4 regions of the Acidovorax sp. LjRoot194 genome follow, and region 3 is predicted to be linked to each of the others. Evidence: predicted binding sites of a transcription regulator. Region 3 holds the regulator's gene; each other region holds the start of a gene.
The links. The regulator sigma-54, encoded in region 3, starts transcription at its own class of promoters, with help from an activator protein. The targets are predictions, from matches to a motif close to TGGCANGNAANCTGCTTT.
Positions count from the first base shown of each region.

Region 1 (4,987 bases), 5.1 Mb from region 3:
GCCACGCCGCGCACCGGCATGGTGCTGTCAATGCGCAGTTGTCCGTCCAGCAGCAGCCCGTGGCGCAGCTGGGCGGCATCGAGACTGGCGATGTCCGCATACACCCCCACCGAGGCCGACTGGCCGGGGGCGAGGTGCAGTGCGATGTCGCCGCCGTTGTTGACCCAGGCGCGCGCGATGCCGTCCTGCGCAAAACACGCCAGGATCTCTTGCGCCACCGCCCCGGCCACGGCGGCCATGGGGGTGATGAAGCCCTTGCGGTACGGGTGGCAGGCCAGCCACATGCGCTGCGCCAACACGCCCTGCAAGGGCGTTGTCTCGCCTACAGGCGAGCGCAGGCCCGGCAGCTCGTTCACCAGCTCTTGCAGCAGGCCCTCAAAGCGCTGCCACGCGCGCTCGTACGCAGCGGCCACGGCGGTGCGTTCACCCTCGGCCTGGATGACCAGGTCGATGGGGCCGTGCTGGAAGTGCCAGCGGCCGTCGGGCAGAAAGTTGCGGCAGGCGTGCATGACAAGAGCCCGTTCAGCCCAGCAAGGGCGGTCGGCCCAGCGGCCAGGGGTTGCCAGCGGGCAGCGCCTGCCAGGACAGCGACTGCGGCGCACCGTCGTTGTGCCACGCGCCGTGCTCCAGCACTTCGCGCAGGCTGCGGATCTGGTCGGCATGGCCGCCCAGGGCCTCGTAGTCGGTGCGGCGCATGCTGAACTCGATGGGCGCCACGATGGCGGGGGTGGGCACGGTGCCAAAGCTGTTGTCGGGCATGCGCAGCACATCGGCCATCACAGTGATGCCGCCGCCGGGCCACACATAGGCGGGTGCGCCGCCGCAGGTCACGTTGACCAGCGCGTTCTTGATGGAGCGGGTAAGCAGCACGGGGTTCTCGGTCACGCCCGCGCGCAGGCTGCCGCCCGCGCCGCCCAGGAAGAGCACCGAGGTGAGCGAGGGCTCGCAGTTCTCGCCGATGCGCTCCACGATGCGGCGCACCGCATCGGGCATCTCGGCCTCCACCGGCACCAGCGATTCGTTCAGCACGTACCAGCTGGCGTGCTCGCCCGTGGTGGAGGTCATGAGCAGGCGCAGGCCCGGCCACGCGACCGATGCGTCCCAGCCTTCGATGATGGACAACGGGTCGGCGATGTCGGTGCCGCCCCAACCCGTGCCGGGATTGGCCACCTGGAAGTAGCGGCCCGGGGTGGACTTGCGCCCGCGCATCTGGATGCCCGAGGACTTCATGTCCAGGCAGCGGCCGGCCTGGTGCTCGGTGAGCACGCCGGTGATGTGGTCGTCCACCACCACCACCTCGTCGGCCTGGCCGAAGAACTGGCGCGCGAAGATGCCGATGGCCGCGGAGCCGCAGCCCACGCGCATGCGCTGCTCGGCCACGCCGTTGACGATGGGCGCCTGGCCGGCCTGGATCACGAGCTGCGAGCCGCCGTCGATGGTGAGTTCCACCGCCTGCTTGTTGCCCAGAAGCTGCATCATCTCGTTGGCGATGCGCCCTTCCTTCTTGCTGCCGCCCGTGAGGTGGTGCACGCCGCCGAGCGACAGCATCTGCGAGCCGTATTCGGCCGTGGTGACGTGCCCCACCACTTCGCCCTTGCAGCGCACGTTGGCCTGCTCGGGGCCGAGGAAGCGGTCGGTGTCGATCTTCACCTTGAAGCTGCAGTAGCTGAAGATGCCCTCGGTGACCACGGTGACCATGTCCACGCCATCGACCTTGGAGCCCACGATGAAAGGGGCGGGCTTGTAGTCGGGGTAGGTGGTGGACGAGCCCACGCCGGTGACGAACACTTCTTCCGACAAGAGAAGGTCGCCGCTCCAGGCGGGCTGCGCGGCGGCACCGTCGGCGGTACTGCCCGCGGCATCCACCGGCGCCTCGACATCCGCCGCGGCCGAGCGGCCTGCGAACGGCACCAGCGCCGCTTCGCCCGCCTCCAGCGTCTTGCGCAGAAGCACCACCGGGTCCACGCGCACCAGCACGCCGGCGTGATTGGCATAGCGGTCGCAGGCCCCTGCGCGGCCTTCCGATATCTGGCACAGCACCGGGCACGCGTTGCACTCCACCTTGGCGGCGTTCATGCGCTCGTTGCGCGGCCGGGCGCGCTCCAGCACCTGCGGCAGCTCAGGCGCATCCATGCCTGGAAGCCCATCGGTCTTGGTGTGTTCAGTCATCGTGGAGCCCATTCATTGCATCTTTTCAAATGCTTGTACGCGCATTGCATTTTGTGTAGCATTCACTTAACTTAAATGTTGTGATTGCTACATTGATCGCGAATGTAGCGCAATCGATGATGGTCCGCAATGGTGTTTTCGCACCCCCTGAAACGGTGCACGAGGAGCCCCAAAATGACGCACGTAGTGACGGATGCATGTATTCGGTGCAAGTACACCGACTGTGTCGATGTCTGCCCGGTCGACTGCTTCAAGGAGGGGCCTGAATACCTCGTCATCGACCCCGACGAGTGCATCGACTGCGCGGTCTGCATTCCGGAGTGCCCCGCCAACGCCATCTATGCGGAGGACGACCTGCCCCAGGGCCTGGAAATCTTTCTCGAATTCAACAAAAAGCTGGCCCCGGGCCTGCCCACAATCACCAAAAGAAAACCGGCTTTGCCAGATGCGGAACAATGGAGGGTTGTGAGCCACAAGCTTTCCGGCCTGGATATCGCGTTCTGAGCCCTGCTCCAGCACGCCGCCAGCGCGGACTTCAGCCAGTTTTCTTCTGTTCTTTCAACTTTTTCGACTAAGCACCATGAGCGCCTTTCTAGAAGAACGCGTCCTCTCCGTCCACCACTGGACGGACCGCCTTTTCTCCTTCACCACCACGCGGGACACGGCCCTGCGCTTTTCCAACGGCCATTTCACGATGATCGGCCTGCGTGGCGAGAACGGCAAACCCCTGCTGCGCGCCTACAGCATCGCCAGCGCCAACTACGAAGAGCACCTGGAGTTCCTGTCGATCAAAGTGCCCGACGGCCCGCTGACCTCGCGCCTGCAGCACATCCAGGTGGGCGACACCATCGTGGTGGGCAAGAAGCCTACCGGCACCCTGCTCATCGACTACCTGCTGCCCGCCAAGCGCCTGTACATGCTGTCGACCGGCACCGGCGTGGCACCGTTCCTGAGCCTGATGCGCGACCCCGAGACGTATGAGAAGTTCGAGGAAGTCATCCTGGTGCACGGCGTGCGCGAGGTGAAGGAGCTGGCCTACCACGACTACATCACCAACGAACTGCCCCAGCACGAGTTCCTGGGCGAGATCGTGAGCAAGCAGCTCAAGTACTACCCGACTGTGACGCGCGAGGCATTCAAGCACCAGGGCCGCGTGACCACCGTGATCGAGAACGGCCAGCTCGCCCGCGACCTGGGCCTGCCCGCGCTCAACCCACTGGAAGACCGCGTGATGATCTGCGGCAGCCCCGAGATGCTGCGCGACCTCAAGCACATGATGGAAGAGCGCGGCTTCAAGGAAGGCAACACCACGAAGCCGGGCGACTTCGTGATCGAACGCGCGTTCGCAGAGCAGTGATCTCCCGGCCGGCGGCGGGGCCTGAGGATCAGGCCCCGGGCGCCGGCCCCACCCACCAGGACCCGCCATGTCTGCCACTCCTCCCAAGACCCGGACAGCGTCCAGCCGATCTCCCACCGTGCGCAAGACGGGGGTGCGCGAGCAGGCCGCACAGACCACGCGCGACAACATCCTGAAAGCGGCGACCAAGGTGTTCGCCCGCTACGGCTACGAAGGCGGCAGCGTGGAGAAGATCTCCAAGGCGGCCAAGTCCTTCGACCGGATGATCTACTACTACTTCGGCAGCAAGGAAGGCCTGTTCATCGAGGTGCTGGAGGAAACCTACCGGCGCATGAACGATGCGGAGTCCAAGCTCACGCTGGACACCGCCAAGCCGGTCGAGGCACTGCAGGCCGTGATCCGCTTCGTGGTGGGCTACTACCGCAAGAACCCCGAGTTCATCACGCTGCTCAACACCGAGAACCTGCACAAGGGCAAGCACATCTCCAAGTCGATGCGGGCCCGCGAATACTCGTCGCCCGCCATCGAGGTGATCCGCCGCGTGCTGGAGAGCGGCCAGGCACAAGGGCTGTTCCGCAAGGATGTGTCGGCGCGCGACGTGTACCTGCTGATCGCCGCCACGGGCTACTTCTACATGTCCAACCGCCACACGCTGTCGGCCTTTCTGGGCGAAGACCTGGAGACGCCCGATGCGCTGGCGCACTGGGAGTCCTTCGTCATCGACAGCGTGCTGCGCACGGTGGCGCCAGGCCCCAGCCTGCCCAAGGGCAAGGCCGCGGCCTGAAGGTTATCTGCACCGGCCGACAAGCGCCACACAGCCCACAAGACACAACGATTTTCTGAGCGAGGGCCGCAACGAGCCCGAACCCCCACCCACGAGGAGAATCCATGGCAGAAGCAGCAGCCGGCGGCAAGTCGGGCAAGGTCGTCATCAAAAACATCGGTCTCTTGTTGTCGGGCGACCTCGACCGCCCCATCCTCGATGCCGACACCATCGTCGTCAACGACGGACTCATCGTGGCCGTGGGCCGCAAGAAGGACTGCGACACCGAACACGCGCAGACCGTGATCGATGCGCGCCAGACCTGCGTGGCGCCCGGCCTGATCGACAGCCACGTGCACCCGGTCTTTGGCGACTGGACGCCGCGGCAAAACCAGATCGGCTGGATCGACTCCACCATGAACGGCGGCGTGACCACGATGGTGTCGGCCGGTGAAGTGCACCTGCCGGGCCGCCCGAAAGACATCGTGGGCCTGAAGGCGCTGGCCATCACCGCGCAGCGCTCGTTCGACAACTTCCGCCCCGGCGGCGTGAAGGTGATCGCAGGCGCGCCGGTCATCGAAAAAGGCATGACCGAGCAGGACTTCAAGGACCTGGCCGACGCGGGTGTGACGCTGCTGGGCGAGGTGGGCCTGGGCTCAGTCAAGGCCGGCTACGAGGCCCAGCAGATGGTGGCCTGG
Region 1 covers NZ_CAXUQB020000001.1:244,992-249,978, reverse strand. Annotated here, with positions in the region: gene ACSQ3N_RS01180 (UPF0280 family protein) at 1-509, opposite strand, end outside; gene ACSQ3N_RS01175 (6-hydroxynicotinate reductase) at 523-2,169, opposite strand; gene fdxA (ferredoxin FdxA) at 2,344-2,673, shown strand; gene ACSQ3N_RS01165 (ferredoxin--NADP reductase) at 2,750-3,526, shown strand; gene ACSQ3N_RS01160 (TetR/AcrR family transcriptional regulator) at 3,594-4,310, shown strand; gene ACSQ3N_RS01155 (amidohydrolase family protein) at 4,415-4,987, shown strand, end outside.
Region 1: ACSQ3N_RS01175 (6-hydroxynicotinate reductase) is a predicted target of sigma-54. The motif match lies at 2,213-2,230, and genes of this name have one in related genera.

Region 2 (4,987 bases), 3.5 Mb from region 3:
CGACGTTCAGACTCTGTACTCAGCACTGGATAACACGCGCTATCGCGTGATTACGACACCTTTTGGAAAAAGGCTTGAAGTGCATCCGGGTGCAGGTACCTGCCCTGGAACAACATGCGTTCCCACTCCCGTAGCACTTGGAACGGGTGTAAGTATGGCCAAACTGGCCAAACGCGAGTTTATTGAGATTGACGCTGGCACTTTTGGCGCAATCAAGGAAGTCGACGTTCTAGACAAGTCGACGTGGGCCAATTTGAACGGATGGTATGTGGATCTGCCCGCAATTGGCGAGCGGTTACTGAAACCTCTTGAATTTTACGATGGCAGTAATTTGTTGACCGCGTGGTCGCAAGTGCCCGCAAAAGGGTCAAATGTGGACCCGAATGTAGAAAGCTGTGAATCGACATCAGTGGACGGTGAACGACAATATCGGACATTCATCAATATCATGGACGGAAAAGCCCCATCCGTCTCAGTGGTGGATAAAGACAAGGATGGTAAGTTCACATTAGGCACGGTTGCTTCGCCCGGTGGCGATGCAGTGGTTGACGGGACCGTCTTGATAAGTATTTCTCGCGCTAAAGTTGCCAAGGGCCCTCATAGCATTATCAGAAAAAATAAATTCGAGAATTCCGATATTGATTCAAAAAGTGGGAGTGGTGGCGGCGTTCCATGCCCACCAGGTGCAAGTTGCGGGCCTGAGAAACTGGCGACCATGCCCGAGTGGACAATGCGTCCAAGCTGGCGTCAAAATCAATAAATTCTCCGCCTGTAGGATATATTATGAATATAAACCTCTCCAAGGTTCAAAAGGGCTTCACTTTGATAGAATTGATGATCGTTGTAGCGATCATTGGGATTCTCTCGGCAATAGCGTATCCCAGTTACGCCGAATACGTTCGGCGTGGGCATCGGGCCGATGCCCGGACTGGCCTTTTGCAGGCTCAGCAGTGGATGGAGAGAGCCGCAACAGCGACTGGTGTCTATCCCGCTACAGGTGCAGGGCCATACTATGCACTGCCCGGTTCATTAACTTGGAGCGCTGACACATCCAAACGCTACACTATCAGCTTCTCTGGCGCACCTTCGAGCGCTGTCTATACATTAATTGCAACTCGAAGAGCTGGGGCGCAAGCGATAGATAAGTGCGGAGACTACACGCTTACTAACACTGGCGTACGTGGCATAGTTAATCAATCTGGTGGCGCGACGATTGAAGAGTGTTGGCGTAAATAGAGTGGGGTTGTTTTCTTGCGCGTGACCATTACGCAAACTGTGTATTTTATCAGGTGGTTTATCTGAGAGCTCGAGCATTATTAACTCCATACCTAAAAACCGATAGTTGATCAAAACAACGGCTGACGAAAAACTCTCAAACCCGATTACTCAACGAAACGGCAGGGACATTGAAATCGCAGTTATAGAGTGGGAATTCAGGATGTAGAAAATGCGTGATGCAATATCCTGTGCAACGTTCGAACTGTTAGCATGGAAAATGACTACAAAAGGGTTTGCGAAGACGTGTCGATAACTACTCGTATTGCCACTGTCGGAGCGGCAGACCCGGACCACGATCAATCCGTGGAAGCCAACGCACTAAAAAGATCACCTCTGGCTGCAGTCCAATTTGATACGAGCCATGGAGCGCAAGAATCCCGTGAACTCAACATTGGCTACTTCAGCCGGATGGTCCGTGGCACACCTTGGGTCAGAGTCAAGACGGCCGCCTCTCTAGACGGAACTACCGCGTTACACAACGGCGCCAGCCAGTGGATCACCTCGAGAGCCGCTCGTGTGGACGGCCACGCGTGGCGGGCACGCGCATGCGCAGTGCTGACCGGCATCGGCACTGTGTTGGACGATAACCCTCGGCTTAACGTGCGTGAGGTGCCGACGCCGAAGCAGCCGGCTGTAGTGGTGGTAGACAGCAGGCTCCAGACGCCTCTAAACGCGCATGTTCTGATGACCGGTCGGCAATGTTTTATTTATGCCGCCGTGCAAGACAGCGCCAAGCAAGCGGCGCTAGAAGACCGAGGAGCCCAGGTTATTTATCTGCCCAACGCAGCCGGCAAAGTGGATCTGGCGGCGATGCTTAAAGACCTGGGCCGCCGCGGCATCAACGAGTTGCATGTCGAAGCGGGCCACAAGCTCAACGGGTCAATGGTACGAGAGGGTCTGGTGGACGAGTTGCTGGTGTATCTGGCGCCACGGCTGTTGGGCAGCGGGTTAGGCATGACCAACTGGGGGCCGTTGACTGCTTTGGCGGACGGGCTGCAGTTGCAGTTCGAGTCAGTGGAAATGGTAGGGTCCGATTTGCGTGTGATTGCGCGGGTAGAAGGCCGGGATAACTTCTAGACCCACGATGGTGCATCACATAGCACCATAACCGGCATGTTTATTGCTTTATTTTGGTGCAGTTCTGGGGAACATAGCTTTTTCGCACCAGAAAAGATCAATACAACGCAAGAGGACGGTATGCAAGCACTCAAACAGGGCACAGACGCCTTGTTCATTCTTCTGGGCGCCATCATGGTGCTGGCCATGCATGCCGGGTTCGCCTTTCTCGAACTGGGCACAGTTCGCAAGAAGAACCAAGTCAATGCGCTGGTCAAGATCCTGGTGGATTTCTCGGTGTCCACCGTGGTGTACTTCGTGGCGGGCTACAGCGTGGCCTACGGCACGCACTTCTTTGTGGGTGCGGAGTCCCTCGTGCAGCAAAGCGGCTACTCACTGGTCAAATTCTTCTTCCTGCTGACTTTTGCCGCGGCCATTCCGGCGATTGTGTCGGGTGGCATTGCCGAACGTGCGAAGTTCTGGCCGCAGCTGATGGCTACCGCGGTGATCGTCGGCTTCGTCTACCCCTTTTTTGAAGGCATCGCCTGGAACCAGCACTTCGGCGTGCAGGCATGGATCAAAGGCTTGACCGGCGAGGAATTCCACGACTTTGCGGGCTCCATCGTGGTGCATGCGATGGGCGGCTGGATCGCGCTGCCGGCGGTGATTCTGCTCGGCTCGCGTGCCAACCGGTACCGCAAGGACGGCGCCATCTCCGCCCATCCGCCGTCCAACATTCCGTTCCTGGCGCTGGGCGCCTGGGTGCTGGTGGTGGGTTGGTTCGGCTTCAATGTGATGAGCGCCCAGACGGTGGACAAGCTCTCGGGCCTGGTCGCTGTGAATTCCCTGATGGCGATGGTGGGCGGCACGCTGGCCGCGCTGGTGCTGGGCAAAAATGACCCGGGCTTCGTGCACAACGGCCCGTTGGCCGGGCTGGTGGCCGTGTGCGCGGGCTCCGACCTGATGCACCCCTTGGGCGCACTGGTGGTGGGGGCCGTGGCAGGCGCCATTTTTGTATTGATGTTCACGCTCACACAGAACAAATGGAAGATAGACGACGTGCTGGGCGTCTGGCCTTTGCATGGCCTGTGCGGCACCTGGGGCGGGCTGGCTGCCGGAATCTTTGGCAGCAAGGCATTGGGTGGCCTGGGGGGCGTCAGCTTCTCGGCCCAGTTGATCGGCAGCGCTCTGGGCGTGGCATGGGCGCTAGCAGGCGGGTTTGTGGTCTACGGCATTCTCAAAAGCACGGTGGGGCTGCGGCTGAGCCAGGAAGAAGAATTCGACGGCGCTGATCTGTCGATTCACAAGATCAGCTCCACGCCAGACCGTGAAGTGAGCTGGTAGCCAGGAACAGGGCGCGGTCTGGCCCAGCATGCCAGCGCAGCCGAGCTGGCTTTTTTTGTCTGCCAGCCCACGACGACACCTGCGTAGGCGCGGCGTCCGACAGGCACGACAGCCGGTGCGCGGTCACAATCGCGCCATGCCGCGCATGCTCACCGCCCCTGCCTTTCTCAACACCACAGCCCGCTACGGTTGGTTGGCCCTGTTGGCCGTCCTCATGGCCGGGGCCATCACGGGCTGCGCGGGCTTGCCCAAGGATGTCGAGCGGCCGGTGACCAGCGCCCTGGCAGCCCCCGCGGGCACCGCGCTGGGGCAACTGGTGGATGCGCGGCGTGCCGCTGCCGGTGGACGTCACCCGTCAGGATTTTTACTTCTCAGCGGCCCGCAGGCCGCTTACGGCAGTCGTTTGGCCCTGGTGGACGCTGCGCAGAAGACACTGGACCTGCAGTACTACGCCATCCATGCCGATGCCAGCAGCGAGCGGTTGCTGCTGAGCGTGGTGGCAGCCGCCAATCGGGGCGTGCGGGTGCGCGTGTTGCTCGACGACTTTCACAGCACGGGCCGCGACGCGCAGGTGATGCGCCTGGCGTTCGTACCCAACATAGAGATGCGCATGTTCAACCCGCTGACTGGCGCGCGGGGCTCACCCATCGGCCGCATGTTCAGCATGATCGGCGACTTCTCGCGCGTGCAGCAGCGCATGCACAACAAGCTCTTCATCGCGGACAACGCCATGGGCGTGACCGGCGGGCGCAATCTGGGAGACGCGTACTTCGGCAATGCCGATTCAGGCAACTTCGTGGACCTGGATGTGCTGGCTGCAGGCCCTATCGTTCAAGACCTTTCGCGCAGCTTCGACAGTTACTGGAACAACGACCGCGCCTACCCGGTGCAGTCGCTCGTCACCCGCGAGGAGCTGGACGCGCTGCGCGAACGCATGCGCACCACCGATGCAGCCCAGCAAGACCGCGTCAAGGGCCAGGGCGGCACGCTGGCGCCAGACAATCAGCCTGGGGGAGACGGCCGCCAAAGCACCGCCACGCAGCGGGCGCGCATCTGGGACCAGCAGCCCATGGACCTGGCCCAGGCGCAGTTCACCTGGGCGCCCGCAGCGGTGCTGGTGGACAAGCCTGCCAAGATCCCGCCAGACGGCAACGCGCCCCCTACCCTGCCAGAACAGGCGCCGGCGAAGGCCACCCCAGTAGCGATCACATCCCGCGGTCCGCGTGCCGCCACAGCCCCTGCTGCGGCGTTGCCCACGGCCGCTGCGGCCGCAGCCGCTTCCGCTACTTCCTCCACTGCTTCCGCTACC
Region 2 covers NZ_CAXUQB020000001.1:1,878,644-1,883,630, reverse strand. Annotated here, with positions in the region: gene ACSQ3N_RS08615 (pilus assembly protein) at 1-760, shown strand, start outside; gene ACSQ3N_RS08610 (type IV pilin protein) at 784-1,236, shown strand; gene ACSQ3N_RS08605 (RibD family protein) at 1,489-2,355, shown strand; gene ACSQ3N_RS08600 (ammonium transporter) at 2,476-3,678, shown strand; gene ACSQ3N_RS08595 (phospholipase D family protein) at 3,815-4,987, shown strand, end outside.
Region 2: ACSQ3N_RS08600 (ammonium transporter) is a predicted target of sigma-54. The motif match lies at 2,388-2,405, and genes of this name have one in related genera.

Region 3 (4,987 bases):
CAGCAGCAGTTGGCGGATCGATTCTGGAATGGTGGCGACCTTGCGGTCGCTGCGGCCGATGAAGACGATGCCGATCTTGCCGCGGGCCACCTCGCGCCCCGAGGTCTTCTCGGTCATGCGGAACACCAGGTCGAAGCCATAGCGGTTGAAATCCACCGGCGCCATCTCCACGCACATGGTCTCGCCATGAAAGCCCTCGGACTTGTACTGCGCCACGATGTCGCCCACCACGATGGACAGCCCGCCCACGTCGGCCTCCGGGTAGCCCAGCGACTGGAAGAAACGCACGCGCGCCTCGGACACCAGGCTCAGCAGCTGCGCGTTGTCCAGGTGCCCGCCCTGGTTCACATGGCTGATGTAGATCTGCATCTCGGTGGAAAAACCGAACTGCGCGGGAAGGTCGAAGACGATGCGGGCCATGGCTGGGCGGTGGGGGTGGAGCGGAGGTGGAAGCGTGGAACAAGGACAACGGGCGGGCACCCGCGGTGGCGGCGTGCATGCGGTACTGCGCAGGGCCGCTGGGTGCCGGGGATTTTCTGCAGCGACAGGCCCTGCGGCCCACGGCGGGTGGTGCCATGGGGCGGTGCGGCACATCCGGGCAGCTTCTTGCTGACAGCACGCCCGGTGTCTCTTATGCTCGCAGGCATGAGATTTTACCGGAGCCCCTCCCCCGGCCTTTTCCGCCAGGCCGTAGCCGCCACGCTGGCAATGGCCGCGCTGGTGCTGGCACCGATGGCGGGCGCCCAGACGCTCTACAAAACGGTGGGCCCGGACGGCCGGGTCGTCTACAGCGACAAGCCCCCAACGGGCGTGGGTGTGGACAAGGCGATGAAGCTGGACAACCTGCCGGTCAGCGTGGTGCCGGGTGCAGAGCCCCGCGCGGCCGACCGCAGCCCCAAGACCGAGCCCCCCGCCGCAGCACCCCGTGGCGACGTCGTGCTCTACATGGCCACCTGGTGCGGCTACTGCAAGGCCGCCAAGGCGTACCTGGCGCAAAAGGGCATTGCCTACCGCGAGCTGGACGTCGATACGCCGGTGGGCAAGGCGGCCTTTGCACAGATTGGCGGGCGGGGTGTGCCGGTGCTGCTCACCAACGGCCAGCGGTTGTCAGGCTTCAGCGCACAGTCCTACGACGCCGTTTTCGCGTCCCAGCGCAAGTAGCCTGGCCTCGCACCCCACCGCACCGCAGTTGGCGGGCCGGTGGGTGGGCGGCGATCCTCCGGCGCACGGCCCATCGCAGGTCCTGAAGGCCCTGCAGCGCTGACAGAGCTACAGCGCCTTGCGCAGATTGGCCGGCGCGATCTTGAGCGCTTCGCGGTACTTGGCCACCGTGCGGCGTGCGCACTCGATGCCCTGCTCCTTGAGCATCTCGGCGATCTGGCTGTCCGACAGCGGCTTGGTGGGGCTCTCGGCCGCGACGAACTGCTTGATCAGCGCGCGCACGGCGGTGCTCGACGCATTGCCGCCCGTCTCGGTGCCCAGGCCCGAGCCGAAGAAGTACTTGAGCTCGTAGGTGCCGATGGGCGTGGCCATGTACTTGGCGGTGGTCACGCGGCTGATGGTGGACTCGTGCAGGCCCAGCTCGTCGGCAATGTCGCGCAGCACCAGCGGGCGCATGGCCAGCTCGCCATGCGTGAAGAAGTTCTTTTGCCGCTCCACGATGGCGCGCGAGACGCGCAGGATGGTGTCGAAGCGCTGCTGGATGTTCTTGATGAACCAGCGCGCCTCCTGCAGGCGCTGCTGCATGCCCTGGTGGCCTTCGCCGCCCTTGTGGCCGCGCAGTGCGCCGGCGTAGATGTCGTGCACGCGCAGGCGCGGCATCACATCTGGGTTGAGCGCGACGATGAAATTGTGCTGCCCGTCGCGCCCGTTGGCGCGGCCCGCTTTGCGCACGATGACGTCGGGCACGATGATGTTGCGCTCCACGTCCACAAACTTGCGGCCCGGGCGCGGCTCCAGCCGGGCGATCAGGGCCATGGCGGCGCGGGTGCGCTCCTCCCCGTCGCCGCACAGCTGCGTCAGGCGGCGGATGTCGCGGCGCGCCAGCATCTCCAGCGGCTGCTGGCACACGCGCAGCGCGGTCTGCACGGTGTCGGGGTCGATCTCGCTGTCTTCGTCCGCGGCCAGGGCCTTGAGCTGCAGGGTCAGGCACTCGCCCAGCCCGCGCGCGCCCACGCCCACGGGCTCCAGGCTTTGCAACAGGCGCTGCGCCACCGTGAAGCGGTGCACCAGCTCTTCGATCTGCTCCAGGTCGTCGGGGCCGGCCAGGCTGATGGCCAGCTCTTCGAGCGGGTCTTCGAGGTAGCCGTCGTCGTTGAGCGATTCGATCAGGAACCGCAGCGCCGCGCGGTCCACCTCGGACAGGCGCAGCGACAGCGCCTGGCGGTGCAAAAAGGCGGTGAGCGATTCGTGCGTGCGGGCCAGCTCGGTGGCGTCGGCCTCGTCGCCTTCGGCATCGTTGCGGTTGCGGGCGGGCGCATCGCCGCCCCATTCGGTGTCGTTCGGCGCGACCTCGACGGTGCCGTCGCCGCTCCAGTCGGGCTCGTCGCTGGCGCTGCTGCCCGGCTCGGAGTCACCCAGCGGGCCGTCGGCCGCGGTGTCGCTGGACGTGCTGGCGGTGCTGGCGCCGGGTGCGTTGGAATACAGCGTGTCGTCCGCGCTGTACTCGTCGGGCTGGGCAGGAACGTCGGCCGCCTCCAGGCCGAACTCTTCGCGCGGAGCTTCTTCTGCGTTGCGCTCGAGAAACGGGTTTTCGTCGAGCATCTGCTCGACCTCCTGACCCAGCTCCAGCGTGGACAACTGCAGCAGCCGGATGGACTGCTGCAGCTGCGGCGTGAGCGCCAGGTGCTGCGAAACGCGCAGTGACAGGCCGGGCTTCATCGGGCAGCCGCCTTGCGGCCTGCACGGCGCGCGGCGCACGCCGCCCCGCGGGGTGGCAAAAGGGAGAGGCGGGGGTCGAACGTACGGTCCATCGGTCTGCTACATGCGGAAGTGTTCGCCCAGGTACACCCGGCGCACTTCGGCGTTGTCGACGATCTCGGAAGGGGTTCCCTGCGCCAGCACTTGGCCGTCGCTGATGATGAACGCGTGGTCGCAGATGCCCAGCGTCTCGCGCACGTTGTGGTCGGTGATGAGCACGCCGATGCCGCGCGCCTTGAGGAAGCCGATGATGCGCTGGATCTCGATCACCGCGATGGGGTCGATGCCGGCGAAGGGCTCATCCAGCAGGATGAAGCGTGGCTGCGTGGCCAGCGCGCGGGCGATCTCCACCCGGCGGCGCTCGCCCCCGGACAGGGCCATGGCGGGCGAGGCCCGCAGGTGGTCCACCCGCAGCTCCTGCAGCAGGGCGGTGAGGCGCTCTTCGATGGCCTCGCGCGGGAGCGGCTGGCCGTTGTCGCCGCGCTGCAGCTCCAGCACGGCGCGCACGTTTTCCTCGACCGACAGCTTGCGGAAGATGGACGCCTCCTGCGGCAGGTACGACAAACCCAGGCGCGAACGGCGGTGGATGGGCATGTGGGCGACCGACTGGCCGTCGATACGGATGTCGCCCGCATCGCTGCGCACCAGGCCCACGATCATGTAGAACGAGGTCGTCTTGCCCGCGCCGTTGGGCCCGAGCAGCCCGACGACTTCGCCCTTTTGCACGGTGAGCGACACATCCTTGACGACCTTGCGGCTGCCGTACGACTTGGCCAGGTGCTGCACCTCCAGCCGACTGCCGACCTGTGGGTCTGCAGCCGCGGGTCCGCTGGAGTGGACAGGCTGCGCGCTCACTTGGCGCCGCCGCCGAGGGTGTTGCTGGGGCGCAGCGCCGGGGCCGACGACGGCGCGGCAGGTGCAGCGGCGCCCGGTGGCGGGTCCTTGGGCGCCAGCACTGCGCGCACGCGGCTGCCAGGGGCCGGGGTGTCGCCTGCGGTGCTGGTGGACGGCTTGCGCTGGCCGTCCACGGTGAACACGTCGGTCAGGTTGTTGTAGACGATGACGGCGCCGGTGATCTCGTCGCTCAGCACCGCACCGCGGTAGCGGCGCAGCTCGGCGCGGGTGATGAAGCGCACGTTGTCGGCCTTGCCGTCGTACTCGATGACCTCGCTCTCGCCCTCGATGAACTCGTCGGGCGCACCGGGCACGGTGTCGCGCTTTTGGCGAAAGAACGCGCGCTTGCCCGCCTCGGCCGTCACCACCCCGTACTGGTAGCCCTCGGCGTCCTGGCGCACATCCAGCCGCGCACCGCGCAGGATGATGGACCCCTTGGTCATGACCACGCGGCCGGTGAACACGCTGGTTTGCTTGAGCTCATCGTGCCGCAGGGCGTCGGCCTCGATGTTCATGGGTTTGGCGCGGTCAGCCTTTTCAGCATGGGCAACGCCATGAATGCAGGCCAGGGCCGTGAGCAGGAGGGTTGGGAGGATGCTGTGTTTCATAGGGCACGAATCTTGCAGTTCATTGTAGCCACCCCACGGCATGCGCCATGGAAAAAGACCCGCACGCTTCCACGCGCGTGGGGTCTCTGGCCCCAAGCAGTCGCTTCCTCGGGTCGGGACGGCAATGAAAAAAGCCCGCATCAGCGGGCTTTTTCGCAGGGCATGCCGGGCCCCAGGCGGCTCGGGCTTACTTCTGCTTGGTCAGGAACTCCACCACTTGCAGCACGTTCTGCATGTTGCCGGCCATGGTGCCGTCGGTGTAGTACTTGCCGGCCACGCCCATCGAGGGCACGCCTTCGACGCCGTAAGCGTCTTGCAGCTGCGATGCGCGGCGCACCTGGTTCGACACGGTGAAGGAGCTGTAGACCTCCTTGAACTTGGCGGCGTCCACGCCCTGCTGGGTCACCCAGGCCAGGATCTCGTCGTCCTTGGCGAGCTTGGCTTTCTCCACATGGATGGCGCGGAACACCTTGGCGTGCAGGGCTTCGAGCTTGCCCATGCCTTCCAGCGCGTAGAACAGCTTTTGCTGCGGCACGAAGCTGGCGTTGAACGCCACGGGCACGCGG
Region 3 covers NZ_CAXUQB020000001.1:5,361,065-5,366,051, forward strand. Annotated here, with positions in the region: gene ACSQ3N_RS24290 (acyl-CoA thioesterase) at 1-420, opposite strand, end outside; gene ACSQ3N_RS24295 (glutaredoxin domain-containing protein) at 646-1,161, shown strand; gene ACSQ3N_RS24300 (RNA polymerase factor sigma-54) at 1,270-2,880, opposite strand; gene lptB (LPS export ABC transporter ATP-binding protein) at 2,980-3,774, opposite strand; gene lptA (lipopolysaccharide transport periplasmic protein LptA) at 3,771-4,421, opposite strand; gene ACSQ3N_RS24315 (thiol:disulfide interchange protein DsbA/DsbL) at 4,609-4,987, opposite strand, start outside.

Region 4 (4,987 bases), 230 kb from region 3:
GCTGGTAATGCCACAGCCGCCAGGATACCGATAATGGCTACTACGATCATCAACTCGATGAGGGTAAAGCCTTGCTGGAAGCTGGGTTTCATAAATTTCTCCTGCCTAGACTTGTGGCTAGATGTCTACCCGATCATCGGCATGTTTCAGCAGCTTTCATGCCTGTGGAATAAAGTGCACCGCGAATTTCAGAAAAATCCGTCAATGGGTGCGTAGGCGAGTGGTTGGCCAGTTGTGCGGTGGAGCAATACAATCCATTCCATACTGCGACGGCTTACCAAAGGTAACCATACCAAATCAGCCACGTCCACTCCCGCCTCCTTCACGGCTTTATCCAGTAAAGGCCGCTGGGCAGACCTGGCGCTTGCTAACAAATCCAGAGGGCGAGCACGCTTCAGCATGTCAGGTACTCCCTCGGAATAGCTTTGCCACCATCCAGGACGCACTGATGGCTCCTTGCCCGCCAGAGAAAGCTCGACACTATTCAGCAATTCGTCACTATCTCGTGGAGCCCGTACGCTTAGCCAAGTCGGGCCAGTCCAGGGCAACACACGGAGCTCCGGCGAGGCCTGTGGCAAATCTGCGGAGTCGATATCAACCGCGCTAACAACGCGCAGCCTGTCTACCTCAAAGACAACATGTACTGGTCGCCCTTCTGCTACTGTGTACAGTCCATACCCCAGAGCCGCGATTTGAATACATGCAATAAGCGTGCAATCTACAGTCAGCGCAAGCTTCGTTTTGCGGTCGTTCCATAGTAGGAATGTAAGCATAGGGCCGCAGACGGCATCAACCCCTGCAACAAGCCCTAGCAGGCCCAAGCCCCCCAGCATTGTGTGCAGCGGCCAAGGATACCAAACTAAGAAAATCAGCATGGCTACCAAGAGTGCAACTGCCAGCGATACTAGAAGATGCACAAGGCTTGCACGACGCGCCGAGATTCGAACAGGGTTAGGGGTGGACAGGGTAACAGTAGGGGTCATTCTCAAGCGACTAAAGATCGGAAATGAAAAAAGCGCCCATTAAGGGCGCTTTTGTGCATCAGGGGCGATCCCCGTGGACTTTAAGGCCCTGCTTTACTTCACGAAGCGGCAGTTGGCGGGTACGTACTTGAACACTGGCGTAGACTTCACGCCGCAGCCCCAGACAACAGGGTCGGATTGGACCAGCGCGGCAGCAGGGTTGGCAGAATTGTTCACGAGGCCAGAACCGGGAGTCAGGTACAACACATTGGAGCCGGCCGCAACCTTGTCCATGGCGGCGCCCGCAGCACCGGTCTTCAGATAGGTCACTGTGATAACGCCAGATGTATTCAAGACGGGCGCAGTCACGTCTGTAATTTCTGCAATCGCGACGCTATCCACGACGGAACCTTTGGTGTAGGTGTAGCCGTAGACCGACTCGCCAACAGCGGGAGCAGGCTGGGCACCGAAGCCAGGGTAAGCGATGACTTTGCCACCGTTGGCATTGGTGAAGGTTTCTGCTACCGCCGTCTTGGCCGAGCCAGCCAAGGACAAGCCTTCAGTCACGCGTGCGCGCACGGTGTAGTCTTGGTAAGCGGGGAGAGCAACAGCCGCCAGAATGCCGATGATGGCCACCACGATCATCAGTTCGATCAGGGTGAAACCCTTTTGCATGAAACGCTTCATAAAAACTCCTTGGAAGTCAATTGCAACTAACAACCTGCAGAACGACTCTTCAGGTCTGCTACTGTTAAGCAATTCCTGTGCCACCTATCATCTGCTTACAAGTTAACAACTTTCGAGGCCATGTCTGTAGAGGCGGGGTACCTGGAGAAGTGCAAAACTGTACTTAAGGGAGTGAGTGACAATTTTGTTCTGCCAAGAGTGTCACCAATTGCTTCTTACGTGTCTTTTGAGACTTGGCCATCTGCGGATTTCAATTGCGTGTACGTGTCGCATGCGCAGTGCGTTAATCTGCGCTGCGCAACTCTGATGCAGATCGGTTCAGACAAAAAATTCATCGCCTGCACGGAGCCAGTTGATTCCTAAAGACGCTGAGGCGCTGTGCGCCGATGCCACATTAAGCATTGCTTGGATTTCCTGCATAATCACGTCTGTTTCCGCTGGCTTTGTATGGGTGATGTAGATCTTGCAGTCTCCGCACTTAAAGTGCTGCAGCTCTTCAATAAGAGTGCAAGGCGCCAGGTGTTTAGAAAGACGAGCTAAAGCGTTTTCGCGCTCGCTAAACGCTGTTTCAATAACAAGCATCTTTACCGGCAACTTGTTCAATCGCTTCCAGAATTCGGGATTGCGTTCGGTGTCTCCAGTGAATACCCACCAACCGGAAATGCCACATATGGCATAGCCCAAGGCTGGAACTGTGTGGACTGCGGGAAGGGCTTCTATCAACAAACCGGACGCGTTACGCTGTTCCCCGATTTGCAAAGGGAAAAACCGCATGAAAGGCTGGTCCGACGAGGGAAGTGCCTCGAAATTTGGCCAGATAACGTTGTTGAAGACATGCGTTCGCAGAGCCTCGATGGTTGCTGGGAGCGCATGGATCTGCACTGGTGCGCTGCGCATTGACGACACAGCGTCAAGCATTAACGGAAGTGCTGCGATGTGATCGAGATGGGAATGAGTGAGAAAAACATGGTCAATCTTTCGCATTTCTTCGAGCGTTAAATCGCCGACGCCCGTCCCCGCATCAATCAAAACGCTGTGGTTGACGAGAAATGAGGTGGTCCGGCAGTCCCTTGCTATGGCACCAGAGCAACCCAGCACACGAATTTTCATGGGCGCAGCCTGTGTTTATTTAGTGTCGAAATTGTTCGCGCCGTCCCACTTGGGGTCAAAAGGTCGCATAAGCCGACCCTGTACGCGGGAACCGTACATGCTATAAAGACCAGACGAGGGTTGGATTTGCATTAAATCCGCTATAAGCTCGTTGCATATTGTCCAGTCTTGAGCGCGATAAGCCACGAGAAAATTTTGCCAAAGAGAGAGTTCGTGGGACCGTCCTGCCATTGTGGCGTCTAGCTGAGCAACAGGGGTGAAAATTGCAACCGACTCTGCTTTACCTTTAACACGTACTCGATCTAACTCTTGCCAAATGAAGTGGACTGCCTGGATACGCGTAGTTTCGCTCACAACGGTAAGCACTGCATACTTCTTGGAGAGGCCTTCCAGCCGCGAAGCCAGATTTACCGAATCACCAATCACTGTGTAACTGCGCCTTATATCTGATCCCATATCACCCACACACATATTGCCCGTGTTGAGTCCAATACCAATACCGATCTCCGGCAGACCCCGCTCTCGGTGCAGCAGGTTCACCTCTTTGATGGCCCGGGCCATGTCAAGAGCAGCCTGCACGGCCAATCGGGCGTGATCCGGGGTCGCAACCGGTGCACCCCAAAACGCCATCACACAGTCTCCCATGTATTTGTCGATCGTGCCGCGGTGGCTGCGGATGATATGCGTCAGTCTGCTGAACACGTCATTGAGCAAGGCCTGCAACTGCAACGGCTCCATCTGTTCAGACATTGCGGTGAACCCCCGCATGTCGCAAAACATCACCGTCAACTCTTGGTTGCTGGCCTGCATGCTGTAATTGTCGGGCTCCTTCACCATCTCATCCACCAGTTCTGGGGGTACGTAGGTGCCAAAAAGAGCGGCCAATTCACGTTTGGAGCGGCTTTCCACAAAATAGCCATAGACCATGTTCAGCGTGAACGCCAAAAGAACCATCACGACCGCGCTGGCCAGGGGCAGTGCCAGACCGTGGCTGAGGTAGAGCCACAGATTGAGAACGGTCAAGCCGCTCACCAACCCCACACTCAGCAAGACAGCCCATGCGGCGGACAGCGCGGGCAACGCAAATGCCAGCAGCAAGCCCGCGCACACAAGCTGCAATGCGTCAAACCCGACGGCATAGTCCGGTCGGACAATGTTCTTGCCGTCGAGAAACGCAGACAAGACATTGGCATGCGTCTCGACGCCGGGATAGGCGCGGCCTACCGGCGTGACTCTCAAATCCAGCAAACCCGGCGCTGTGGACCCAACCAGGATCATCCGATCCTTGAGCTCGTTGGGAGGGAGTTTGCCCTCCAAAACGTCCGAAGCGGAGAGATAGCGAAACGACCCACCGCCAACGTCGCCGGGGCCACGGAAGGGAATAAGGGTGGCCAATCGGTCATCCACCGGGAGAGCCAGCGAACGCCCGTCCTGAACCAGTGCAACACTGTGCAGCGTGTCATAGGTGCCATCCGGCGCAGGGTTTGCAAAGCCGGGGTGGATTTCGGGCAGGCCCAACGCGGTGCGAAACATCGCCAATGCAAGCGATTCATAGTACCTGCCTTGGTACTCTGCGAGCAAAGGCAAGGCACGCACCACTCCGTCTTCATCGGTCACTGAGTTGAAGAAGCCTGCGACGGGCACCGCACCAGCGATGATGTCGATATTGCTGCCATACCCTCCCCACGAATATGTCTTGAGGGGCAGGCCACGCAAGCGTTCTGACGAAAGTGCAGGAGGCGGTAGGATGCCTTTGGTTCGACCCTCCTTGTCACTGGTGAGGTAGTAGCCCAGCACCGCCGGGCGCCCCTTCAATGATTCAGCGAAGAGGGAGTCGAAGTCCAGAGATGGCGCCAGACGCTCCAGCTGTGTTCTGAATGCCGGTTGGTCGCTCAGCGCGCCTTGTGCCAGCTGTTGCAGGTTACGGAGTCCCGAGCTCCCATCGGCCTCTGCAAAAAGAACATCGAAGCCCACGACGGCCACCTGTTGCCGCTCGAACAGCTCTGTGGCAAGGGTGGCCATCTTGTCGCGGCCCCAGGGCCAGTGGCCTACCCGCTCCAGGCTTTTTTCATCGATATCGACGATGACAATGCGTTCGTCCAAGGTGCGCGGCATGGTGGCGCGCAATCGGATGTCATAAAAGATGTTGTCCAGCCGCTCCAGCATCGGCAGGGGAAGAATGCCGGACAGGTGCAGCAGCGCAAAGACGAGAGGGACCAGCGTCACTG
Region 4 covers NZ_CAXUQB020000001.1:5,587,108-5,592,094, reverse strand. Annotated here, with positions in the region: gene ACSQ3N_RS25395 (pilin) at 1-92, opposite strand, end outside; gene tfpZ (TfpX/TfpZ family type IV pilin accessory protein) at 189-983, opposite strand; gene ACSQ3N_RS25385 (pilin) at 1,077-1,649, opposite strand; gene ACSQ3N_RS25380 (3',5'-cyclic-nucleotide phosphodiesterase) at 1,968-2,759, opposite strand; gene ACSQ3N_RS25375 (CHASE2 domain-containing protein) at 2,775-4,987, opposite strand, start outside.
Region 4: ACSQ3N_RS25385 (pilin) is a predicted target of sigma-54. The motif match lies at 1,715-1,732, and genes of this name have one in related genera.